2 regions of the Janthinobacterium sp. SUN033 genome follow, and region 1 is predicted to be linked to the other one. Evidence: predicted binding sites of a transcription regulator. Region 1 holds the regulator's gene; the other holds the start of a gene.
The links. The regulator sigma-54, encoded in region 1, starts transcription at its own class of promoters, with help from an activator protein. The targets are predictions, from matches to a motif close to TGGCANGNAANCTGCTTT.
Positions count from the first base shown of each region.

Region 2: a site for sigma-54 is predicted at 2,222-2,239, ahead of adh (aldehyde dehydrogenase). Genes of this name have one in related genera too.

Region 1 is NZ_JAPQNV010000004.1:192,257-196,953, forward strand. Features, by position in the region: gene rapZ (RNase adapter RapZ) at 1-697, shown strand, start outside; gene OX460_RS17965 (enoyl-CoA hydratase/isomerase family protein) at 698-1,783, opposite strand; gene raiA (ribosome-associated translation inhibitor RaiA) at 1,912-2,274, opposite strand; gene OX460_RS17975 (RNA polymerase factor sigma-54) at 2,344-3,822, opposite strand; gene lptB (LPS export ABC transporter ATP-binding protein) at 3,827-4,582, opposite strand; gene lptA (lipopolysaccharide transport periplasmic protein LptA) at 4,582-4,697, opposite strand, start outside.
Region 2 is NZ_JAPQNV010000010.1:8,993-13,689, forward strand. Features, by position in the region: gene OX460_RS28360 (TonB-dependent receptor) at 1-819, opposite strand, end outside; gene OX460_RS28365 (beta-propeller fold lactonase family protein) at 1,024-1,980, shown strand; gene adh (aldehyde dehydrogenase) at 2,325-3,845, shown strand; gene OX460_RS28375 (DUF779 domain-containing protein) at 3,901-4,290, shown strand; gene OX460_RS28380 (PQQ-dependent methanol/ethanol family dehydrogenase) at 4,340-4,697, shown strand, end outside.

The sequences.
Region 1 (4,697 bases):
CGATGCGCGCAGCGCCGAATCGCTGACCAGCCTGCCGCACAATGTGGCCCTGCTGCGCGACCAGGGGCACGACGTCAAGGTCATGTTCCTGACAGCCACCACGCATTCGCTGGTGGCGCGCTTCTCGGAAACGCGGCGCAGCCATCCGCTGTCGCACGAATTGCGTCCGAACCAGAATCCGGCCAGCCGCCGCACCCTGATCGAGTGCATTTCGGAAGAGCGCGAACGCCTGTCGACCATCGAACAGCTGGGCCATGTGATCGACACGTCGGAACTGAGCGCCAACAAGCTGCGTGCCTGGATCAAGGATATCGTCGCCTCCGAACGCGCGCCGCTGACCCTGTTCTTCGAATCGTTCGCCTTCAAGCTGGGCGTGCCGCTGGACGCCGATTTCGTCTTCGACGTGCGGGCCTTGCCGAATCCCTATTACGACCTGGCCTTGCGCCCCCTCGACGGACGCGACGCGCCCGTGATCGCCTTCCTCGACGCGCAGCCGAGCGCGCTGGAACTGCTGGCCGACATCCGCGCCTTCATCGAGAAATGGTTACCGTCATTCAAGTCCGACAACCGCAGCTACCTGACGGTGGCCCTCGGCTGCACGGGCGGCCAGCACCGCTCCGTGTACATGGCGGAGCGGCTGGCGCAATATTTCGGCCCCAACGAGCGCGTCGTTCTACGCCACCGCGAGCGCAGCTAATTAATCGAGGTGGCGCAGCGGATGCGCCGCGGCCGGCCAGACGGGGGCAAAGAAGCGCGCCACCATGGCCGCGTCGACTTCGTCCAGGCTGGCGGGGTTCCAGCGGGGCGCATTGTCCTTGTCGACCACCAGCGCGCGCACGCCCTCGAGCACTTCGCCATGTTCGAAATTGTGGCGCACGACTGTGCGCTCCAGGCGCAGGCAATCGGCCACGCCCAGGTGGGCGCCCCGCTGCAGCAATTCCAGGGTCACCGACATCATCAAGGGCGAACGCAGGCGCATGGCCGCCAGCGCCTTGGTGGCGAACGCGCCGTCGTCCTGCGCCAGCGAAGCCATGATGGCCGCCACGGAGCCGGCGCTGAAATGGCGGTCCAGCGCCGCGCGCGCCGTGGCCAGGGGAGATACCCCCGCCTCGGCCTGGAATGGCGCCGCCAGCGCCTTGATGGCCACAGGCAAGGCCTCGCCCGGCGTCGATTGAAACAGGTCCAGCAGCGCCCCCATCTGCGCTTCGGGCAGGTAGACATCGGCCAGGCCCGTGTACAGGGCGTCGGCCGCGTTGATCGTCAAGCCCGTCAAGCCCAGGTACAGGCCCAGCTGGCCGGCCAGGCGGGACAGGAAATAACTGCCGCCCACGTCCGGAAACAGGCCGATATTGACTTCCGGCATGGCCATGCGCGTGCGGCCCGTCACGATGCGCAAGCGGTTGCCTGGCCCGGCTTGCGCCACGCCCATGCCGCCGCCCATCACCACGCCATCCATCACGGCGATATACGGTTTCGGGTAGAAATGAATTAAATGATTTAAAGCATATTCTTCCGTGAAGAAATCTTCCAGCAGGGCGCTGCCGCCTTGCGGCGTGGCCAGACCCGCATCGTAAAAGAAACGGATGTCGCCGCCGGCGCACAGGGCCTTGTCGCTGCTGGAGCGGATCACGACGGCGTCCACCTGCGGATCGTCGCGCCAGGCCAGCAGGGCCGCGCTCAGGGCGCGCACCATCTCCAGCGACAGGGAATTCAAGGCTTTCGGACGGTCAAGCACGATGTGCCCGGTGCGGTTGCGGATGGAAGTCTGGACGAAGTCGCTCATGGCAGGCAGGAAAGAAGTGAAAGTGCGAATATTCTAATGCCTGCGCGGGGAACATTGCGTTCCGCTGGGCGCAAAAAAGGGCGCAATGTGCGCCCTTAGTTGATCACAACTGCTGGAAGCGGGTGGCCTTAGACGGCGACGACGGCTTCTTCCTCGGAGTTGTCTGGCAGATGCTTGATCGCCTCTTTACCGTGCCCTTGCACTTTGGTTTTGTATTTCATCACTTGCCTATCGAGCTTGTCGATCAGGGTATCGATCGCGGCGTACAGGTCGTGCGCCAAGCTTTCCACATAGACAGTCTTGCCGCTCAAACGCAGGTTGACTTCAGCCTTTTGACGTTTTTCTTTCTCTTTGAGGTTATCCACGGTCAGAATCACGGCGATATCGATGACTTGATCGAAATGACGTTTCACGCGCTCCAGCTTCGTTTGTACGTATTCACGGATGGCTGGTGTCACTTCGAGATGATGTCCGCTGATGGTGAGATTCATACACACTCCTAAAGATGATCGGGTTCGTGCGGTCCATCCTATCCGGCCCGCAGAGGAACCGAAAAAAACTTACAAACACTTACGCAGGCTCACTGGCGGAATTTTTAATGCTTCCCGGTATTTGGCAACAGTACGTCGCGCAATCACCATGCCTTGTTCCCCCAGCATGTCCGCAATCTTACTGTCGGATAAAGGATTTTTAGGGTCTTCTGCTCCTGTCAGTTGCACGATCAATGCCCGTATCGCCGTCGATGACGCTTCGCCCCCCGCTTCGGTGGCGACGTGGCTACCAAAGAAATATTTCAACTCGAACATGCCGTGCGGGGTCAGCATGTACTTTTGAGTTGTTACCCGCGAGATAGTACTCTCGTGTAAACCCAGTGTATCAGCTATTTCACGGAGCACAAGGGGGCGCATGGCAACGGCCCCATGCGAGAAAAAGTTCTTTTGTCTTTCTACTATCGCCTGCGCCACGCGCAGGATCGTGTCGAAGCGCTGGCGCATATTCTTGATCAGCCACTTGGCTTCCTGCAACTGTGCGCCCATGGCGCCCTCCCCCTTGCCCTGCTTGAGCAAGTTGGCGTACATGGCGTTGACGCGCAGGCGCGGCATGACGTCGTTGTTCAGGGTGACTTGCCAGCCATTGCGCGCGCGCTTGACGACGACGTCGGGCACCACGTAATCGGACACGTCCGAGGCGAACACGGCGCCCGGATGCGGATTGCACTGGCGAATCACCGTCTGCGCTTCGCGCAAGTCTTCATCGTCGCAATCGAGGGCTTTTTTCAGCTTGTTGAAATCGCGCTGGGCAAACCAGGCCAGGTGCTTTTCCACGATCACGAGGGCCATGCGCCGCGTCACCATGGCGATGTGCGGCAAGCGCTTGATTTGCAGAGCCAGGCATTCGGACGCGTTGCGCGCGCCCACGCCCGGCGGATCGAAACTTTGCAGCAGCGACAAGGCCGTGCGCATCTCGTCGGCGTCGATTTCCAGCTCTTCCGGCAGGCGCGCCAGGATGTCGTCGAGCGACTCTTCCAGGTAGCCATTGTCGTCGAGCGCGTCGATGATCAGCTCGACCAGCGCGCGGTCGCGCAATTCGAGCACCGTCACGCGCATCTGCTCCATCAGGTGTTCGCGCAGAGTGCAGTGATGGGCCTCCAATTGCGGACGCGAATCTTCGTCGTCGGGCGCCTTGCCCCGGCTCGCCTCACTCCAGTCGCTGTCGCCGCCATCCGCGGCGGCCGGGCTGTCGCCCCCCTCGCCGTCAAACGCTTCCGCTTCGGCCGGCGCTGCGGGCGCCTCCTGGCCTGGTGGCTGGGGCGGCGCTTCGGCCGGTGCGGCCGTGGAGCTCAAGGCCCCGTCGGACAGCAGGCGCAGCGAGCGGTCGAGCGGATCGTCGAGGCGTTCGAGCAAGGGATTGTCCGTCAGCAATTGCTCGAGTTCCTGGTGCAATTCCAGGGTAGACAATTGCAACAGGCGTATCGATTGCTGCAACTGCGGCGTCAGTGCCAGGTGCTGCGAAGTGCGCAGCTGCAATGATTGTTTCATTGGCTTACATGCGGAAGTGTTCGCCCAGATAGACCCGGCGTACCGACTCGTTCGCAATGATGTCGTCGGGGCGTCCCGACGCCAGCACCGAGCCCTGGTTGATGATGTAGGCGCGGTCGCAAATACCCAGCGTCTCACGCACATTATGATCGGTAATCAGCACGCCGATATTGCGCTCCTTCAAGAAACGCACGATGCGCTGGATCTCGATCACGGCGATCGGATCGACGCCGGCGAACGGCTCGTCGAGCAGCACGAAACGGGGATCGGTGGCCAGCGCGCGGGCGATTTCCACGCGGCGGCGTTCGCCACCGGACAGGGACAGCGCCTGGTTCTCGCGCAGCTTTTCAATCTGCAAGTCGGCCAGCAATTTATCCAGCCGCTCCTCGATCTCGGCCTTCGTCAGCGGACGGCCTTCGACGGTCTGGATTTCCAGCACGGCGCGGATATTGTCTTCCACCGTCAGCTTGCGGAAGACGGACGCTTCCTGCGGCAGGTAGGACAGGCCCATCTGCGCGCGGCGGTGGATCGGCAGGCTGGAGATATCCACGCCGCTGATATCGATGCTGCCGCCATCGGACGGCACCAGGCCGACGATCATGTAGAACGAGGTGGTCTTGCCGGCGCCGTTCGGGCCCAGCAAGCCCACCACTTCGCCGCATTCGACTTGCAGCGAAACATCATGCACGACTTGCCGCTTGCCATAGGTTTTTTGCAGCCCGCGAACGATCAGGGTGCTGCCGCAACGTGTATTTTCCATTATTTCTTTCCTGGCGCGGGCGTGGCCGGCGCTTTCTCCGCTGCCGGCGCCTTGGTCTTCGGCTGGATCACCATGCGCACGCTGCCGCCATCGGCGGTGCTGGTGCCGCTGTTGG
Region 2 (4,697 bases), on a different contig from region 1:
TTCGCCGGCGCGCGGGTTGGCGGCAAACGTGGGCCAGGTGACGCCCAGCGGATCTTGCGTGTTGCCCTGGTGCAGGCTGTTGGCGACGATGGTCAGCTTGCTGTCCGCGGTGGGCTTGACGGTGATCTTGCCGAACGCCTGTTCGCGCGTGGCGGCGCTGTGGTCGCGGAAACCGTCCGTGCGGAAGCGCGAGCCGTCGAGCACGTAGCCGATGCCGCCTGCCTGGCCCTGCGCCGAGAGATCGACCTTGCTGGTGCCGTAGCTGCCGCCCGTCACATTCAATTCGACGGACGGGGGATTTTGTCCATCCTTGGAAAACAGCTGGATCACGCCGCCCGAATGGTTGCCGTAGATGGCAGAAAACGGTCCGCGCAGCACTTCGATGCGCTCGGCCGTATCGAGGTTGAAGGTGGCGGCCTGGCCCTGGCCGTCGGGCATGCTGGCGGGAATGCCATCGCTGATCAGCTTGACGCCGCGCACGCCGAAGGCTGAGCGGGCGCCGAAGCCGCGCGACGAGATTTGCAAGTCTTGCGCGTAGTTCTGGCGGTTTTGCACGACCAGGCCCGGCACGGCGGCCAGCGCTTCCGACGCGTTGACGCGGATTTGGCCATCCTGGATGCGGGCGCTGTCGACCACGTCGATCGAGGCCGGCACTTCCTGGCTGGGGTGGGCGATGCGGCTGCCGCTGACGACCACCGTATCCATGAGTTGCCCATTGGCCGGGTCAGCTGCCTCGGCGGCAAAGACATGAGGGGCGAGGGTGGCGCTGCCGGCGACAAACAGGCTGGCGATGGTGTTCAGGCGGAAACGATGCTGCATGCGGATTCTCCAATGTGAATAAAAGCCTGCTTGATCGCGTGCGCGGTACAGGTCTGCGTAGGTGTATCAAGCAATATGCCTGCCATGTCTCCATTGGTGGGCTGAAATTATACGCGTGTCAGTGGCACGGCGTTTGCATACGGTAATTGTCAGAGGCGCCGATGCGGCGCGCTTTTCCCTCGTTTTGCCATTGAAAAGGTGATTATGCCCAACTTCTTCTCGCGCCTGCGCCAGGTGTGCTGGCTGCTGCCGGCGCTCGCCAGCACCGCTGTCCAGGCCGCTCCCTTTGCCTATGTTCCCAATGAAAAGTCGGGCACCTTGAGCGTGATCGACACGGCGACCGACCAGGTGGTGCGCCAGATCGCCGCAGGCAAGCGTCCGCGCGGCATCGCCGCCGACCCCACAGGGCGGCAATTGTTTGTCACGGACGCCGCCAGCAGCGCCTTGCTGCTGATCGACAACGCTGGCGGCGCGCCCGTGCGCACGGTGGCGCTGGGCAAGTCGCCCGAAGGCGTCAGCGCCTCGCAAGACGGTAGTCACGTGGCCGTTGCCGTCGAGGAAAACAATAGCGTGGCCTTGCTCGATGGCCAGACAGGTACCTTGCTCGCCGATATCAAGGTGCAGGGACGCAATCCGGAACACGCCGTCTTCAGCCCGGATGGGCGCTGGCTGCTGGTCAGCGCGGAAGAGGCGGAGCAAGTCGATGTCATTGATGTGGCGCAACGCCGCCAGGTCGCTTCCATCGCCGTGGGATTGCGGCCGCGCGGCATCGGTTTCAGTCCGGACTCGGGCCGCGCCTACGTGGCGTGCGAACTGGTCAATGCCGTCTACGTGATCGACATGGCCGCGCGCAAGGCGATTGCCACCATTCCAGCGGGCAAGAATGCGAATGGCATCGCCGTCCATCCCGGCGGCAAGCAAGTGTATGTCTCGAACGGCATCGACGGAACGGTGATGGTGATCGACACGGCTAGCAATCAGGTCACGGCCACGATTGGCGTCGGCAAGCGCCCGTGGAACATGGCCATCACGCCGGACGGCGCCAAGCTGTACGTGGCCAATGGCCGCTCGAACAGCGTGTCCGTCATCGACACGGCCAGCGCGCGCAAGGTGGCCGATATTGCCGTGGGTGAATTGCCATGGGGCGTGGTGATTCGTTGATTCCTTCATGGCACAGGCGCAGGTGTTCCAGTCTGGTACACCTGTTCCATTGTGCAGCGGCGGCGTGGCGGCTCAGCAGGGCTGGCCCGGATTGGAACAGGATGCCGCCGCCTTGTTCAAAACGCAAACAGCGCCACGCCTCCACCCAAGTCCGGGGCATGCGCTGAAAAGCGGGCCGGGATTGACGTCACGCCCTTGTAACGGGAGTAAAACCGGCTAAGTTTGTAGTGGGACGGCGAGCTGGCACGGCATTTGCGGAAGACTCCGTGTACTCACCCCATCTGTACCAGGACGTTTGATTTTAATTAAGTATTTCCATTCTAATTAACCCGATAGAGGACGACATGAATCTCGCAGACATCAGCAAACTGGGCGTAGCCAATCCCTTCAAACAACGCTATGACAATTACATCGGCGGCAAATTCGTTGCACCAGTGAAAGGTGAATATTTTCCTAACATCACCCCGATCACGGGCTTGCCGTTTTGCGAAATCGCCCGTTCCACGACGGAAGACGTCGAGCTGGCGCTGGACGCCGCGCACGCCGCCAAGGATGCCTGGGGCAAGACTTCGCCTGCCGAGCGCGCCAATATCCTGAACCGCATCGCCGACCGCATCGAACAGAACCTGAGCCTGATCGCCACGGCGGAAACCATCGACAATGGCAAGCCGATCCGCGAAACGATGAATGCCGACATTCCGCTGGCCATCGACCATTTCCGTTACTTCGCCGGTTGCATCCGCGCCCAGGAAGGTTCCGTCGCGCAAATCGATGCGGAAACCTATGCCTACCACTACCATGAGCCGCTGGGCGTCGTGGGCCAGATCATCCCGTGGAATTTCCCTATCCTGATGGCCGTGTGGAAACTGGCGCCAGCCTTGGCCGCCGGCAATTGCGTCGTCTTGAAACCGGCCGAGCAGACTCCGGCTTCCATCATGGTGTTGATCGAGCTGATCGGCGACCTGCTGCCCCCTGGCGTGCTGAACATCATCAATGGTTTCGGCCTGGAAGCGGGCAAGCCGCTGGCCTCGAGCAAGCGCATCGCCAAGATCGCCTTTACGGGTGAAACGGGCACGGGCCGTCTGATCATGGGCTATGCGGCGCAAAACCTGATTCCCGTCACCCTGGAACTGGGCGGCAAGTCGCCGAACATCTTCTTTGAAGACGTGATGGATGCCGACGATGATTATTTCGACAAGTGCCTGGAAGGTTTTGCGATGTTTGCGCTGAATCAAGGCGAAGTGTGCACCTGCCCATCGCGCGTGCTGATCCAGGAATCGATCTACGAGAAATTCATCGAACGTGCCCTGAAGCGCGTGGCCGCCATCAAGCAGGGCAATCCGCTCGACTCCGCCACCATGATCGGCGCCCAGGCGTCGCAGGAGCAGCTGGAGAAAATCCTGTCTTACCTCGACATCGGCCGCCAGGAAGGCGCGGAAGTGCTGGCCGGTGGCGAGCGCAATACGCAGGCGGGCGACCTGGAAGGCGGCTATTACGTGCGTCCGACCGTGTTCAAGGGCAATAACAAGATGCGCATCTTCCAGGAAGAGATCTTCGGACCGGTCGTGTCCGTGACCACCTTCAAGGATGAGGCCGACGCGCTGGCGATCGCCAACGATACCTTGTACGGCCTGGGCGCCGGCCTGTGGACGCGCGACGGTTCGCGCGCCTTCCGCATGGGACGTGCCATCCAGGCGGGCCGCGTGTGGACCAATTGCTACCACCTGTATCCGGCCCACGCCGCGTTCGGCGGCTACAAGCAATCGGGTATCGGCCGCGAAAACCACAAGATGATGCTCGACCATTACCAGCAAACGAAGAACTTGCTGGTGAGCTATAGCCCGAAAGCGCTGGGCTTCTTCTAAACTGGCAACAGGCGCCGCGCCTTCAGTCCAGGCGCGGCGCGCAGAAAGGGATGCCATGAGTGCAGCAATTGCCCGGGTGGTCGCGACCGATGCGGCGCTGGAAATGATGGACAAGTTGCGCCAGCGTCACGGCCCGCTGATGTTTTTCCAGTCGGGCGGCTGCTGCGACGGCAGTGCGCCCATGTGCTACGCGCTGGGCGAGTTCGATGTCAGCGATACCGACATTTATCTCGGCAATTTGAATGGCACACCGTTCTACATGGGACTCGAGCAATTCGAGTACTGGGAGCATACCCAGTTGATTATCGATGTGGTCGATGGCAATGGCGGCATGTTTTCACTCGACAACGGCACGGGCAAGCGCTTTTTGACGCGCTCGCGCCTGTTCACCGATGAAGAGTGCGCGCTGTTGCATGCCCAGCCGCATGAGCACCGCAAGACTTGATACACACATACTAATAAAACAGAGGGAGATGATTGTGCAGAAAAAAATCATGGGGATACTCATCGGTTTGGGTTTGGCATCGCTGGCCCAGGCGGCCGACGTGGGCAATGTCACCAATGCCATGCTCGACAGCACGGCGAAGAATCCGGCCAGCGTCCTGTCGTTTGGCATGGGTACGCAAGGCCAGCGCTATTCGCCGTTGACGCAGATCAATGACAAGACCGTGGCCAAACTGGTGCCGGCCTGGTCGTTCTCGTTCGGCGGCGAAAAGCAGCGGGGCCAGGAATCGCAGCCGTTGATTCACAACGGCAAGATGTTCGTCACGGCATCGTATTCGCGCATCTTTGCCGTCGACTTGAAAACGGGCGCCAAGCTGTGGAAATATGAGCATCGCTTGCCGGACGGCA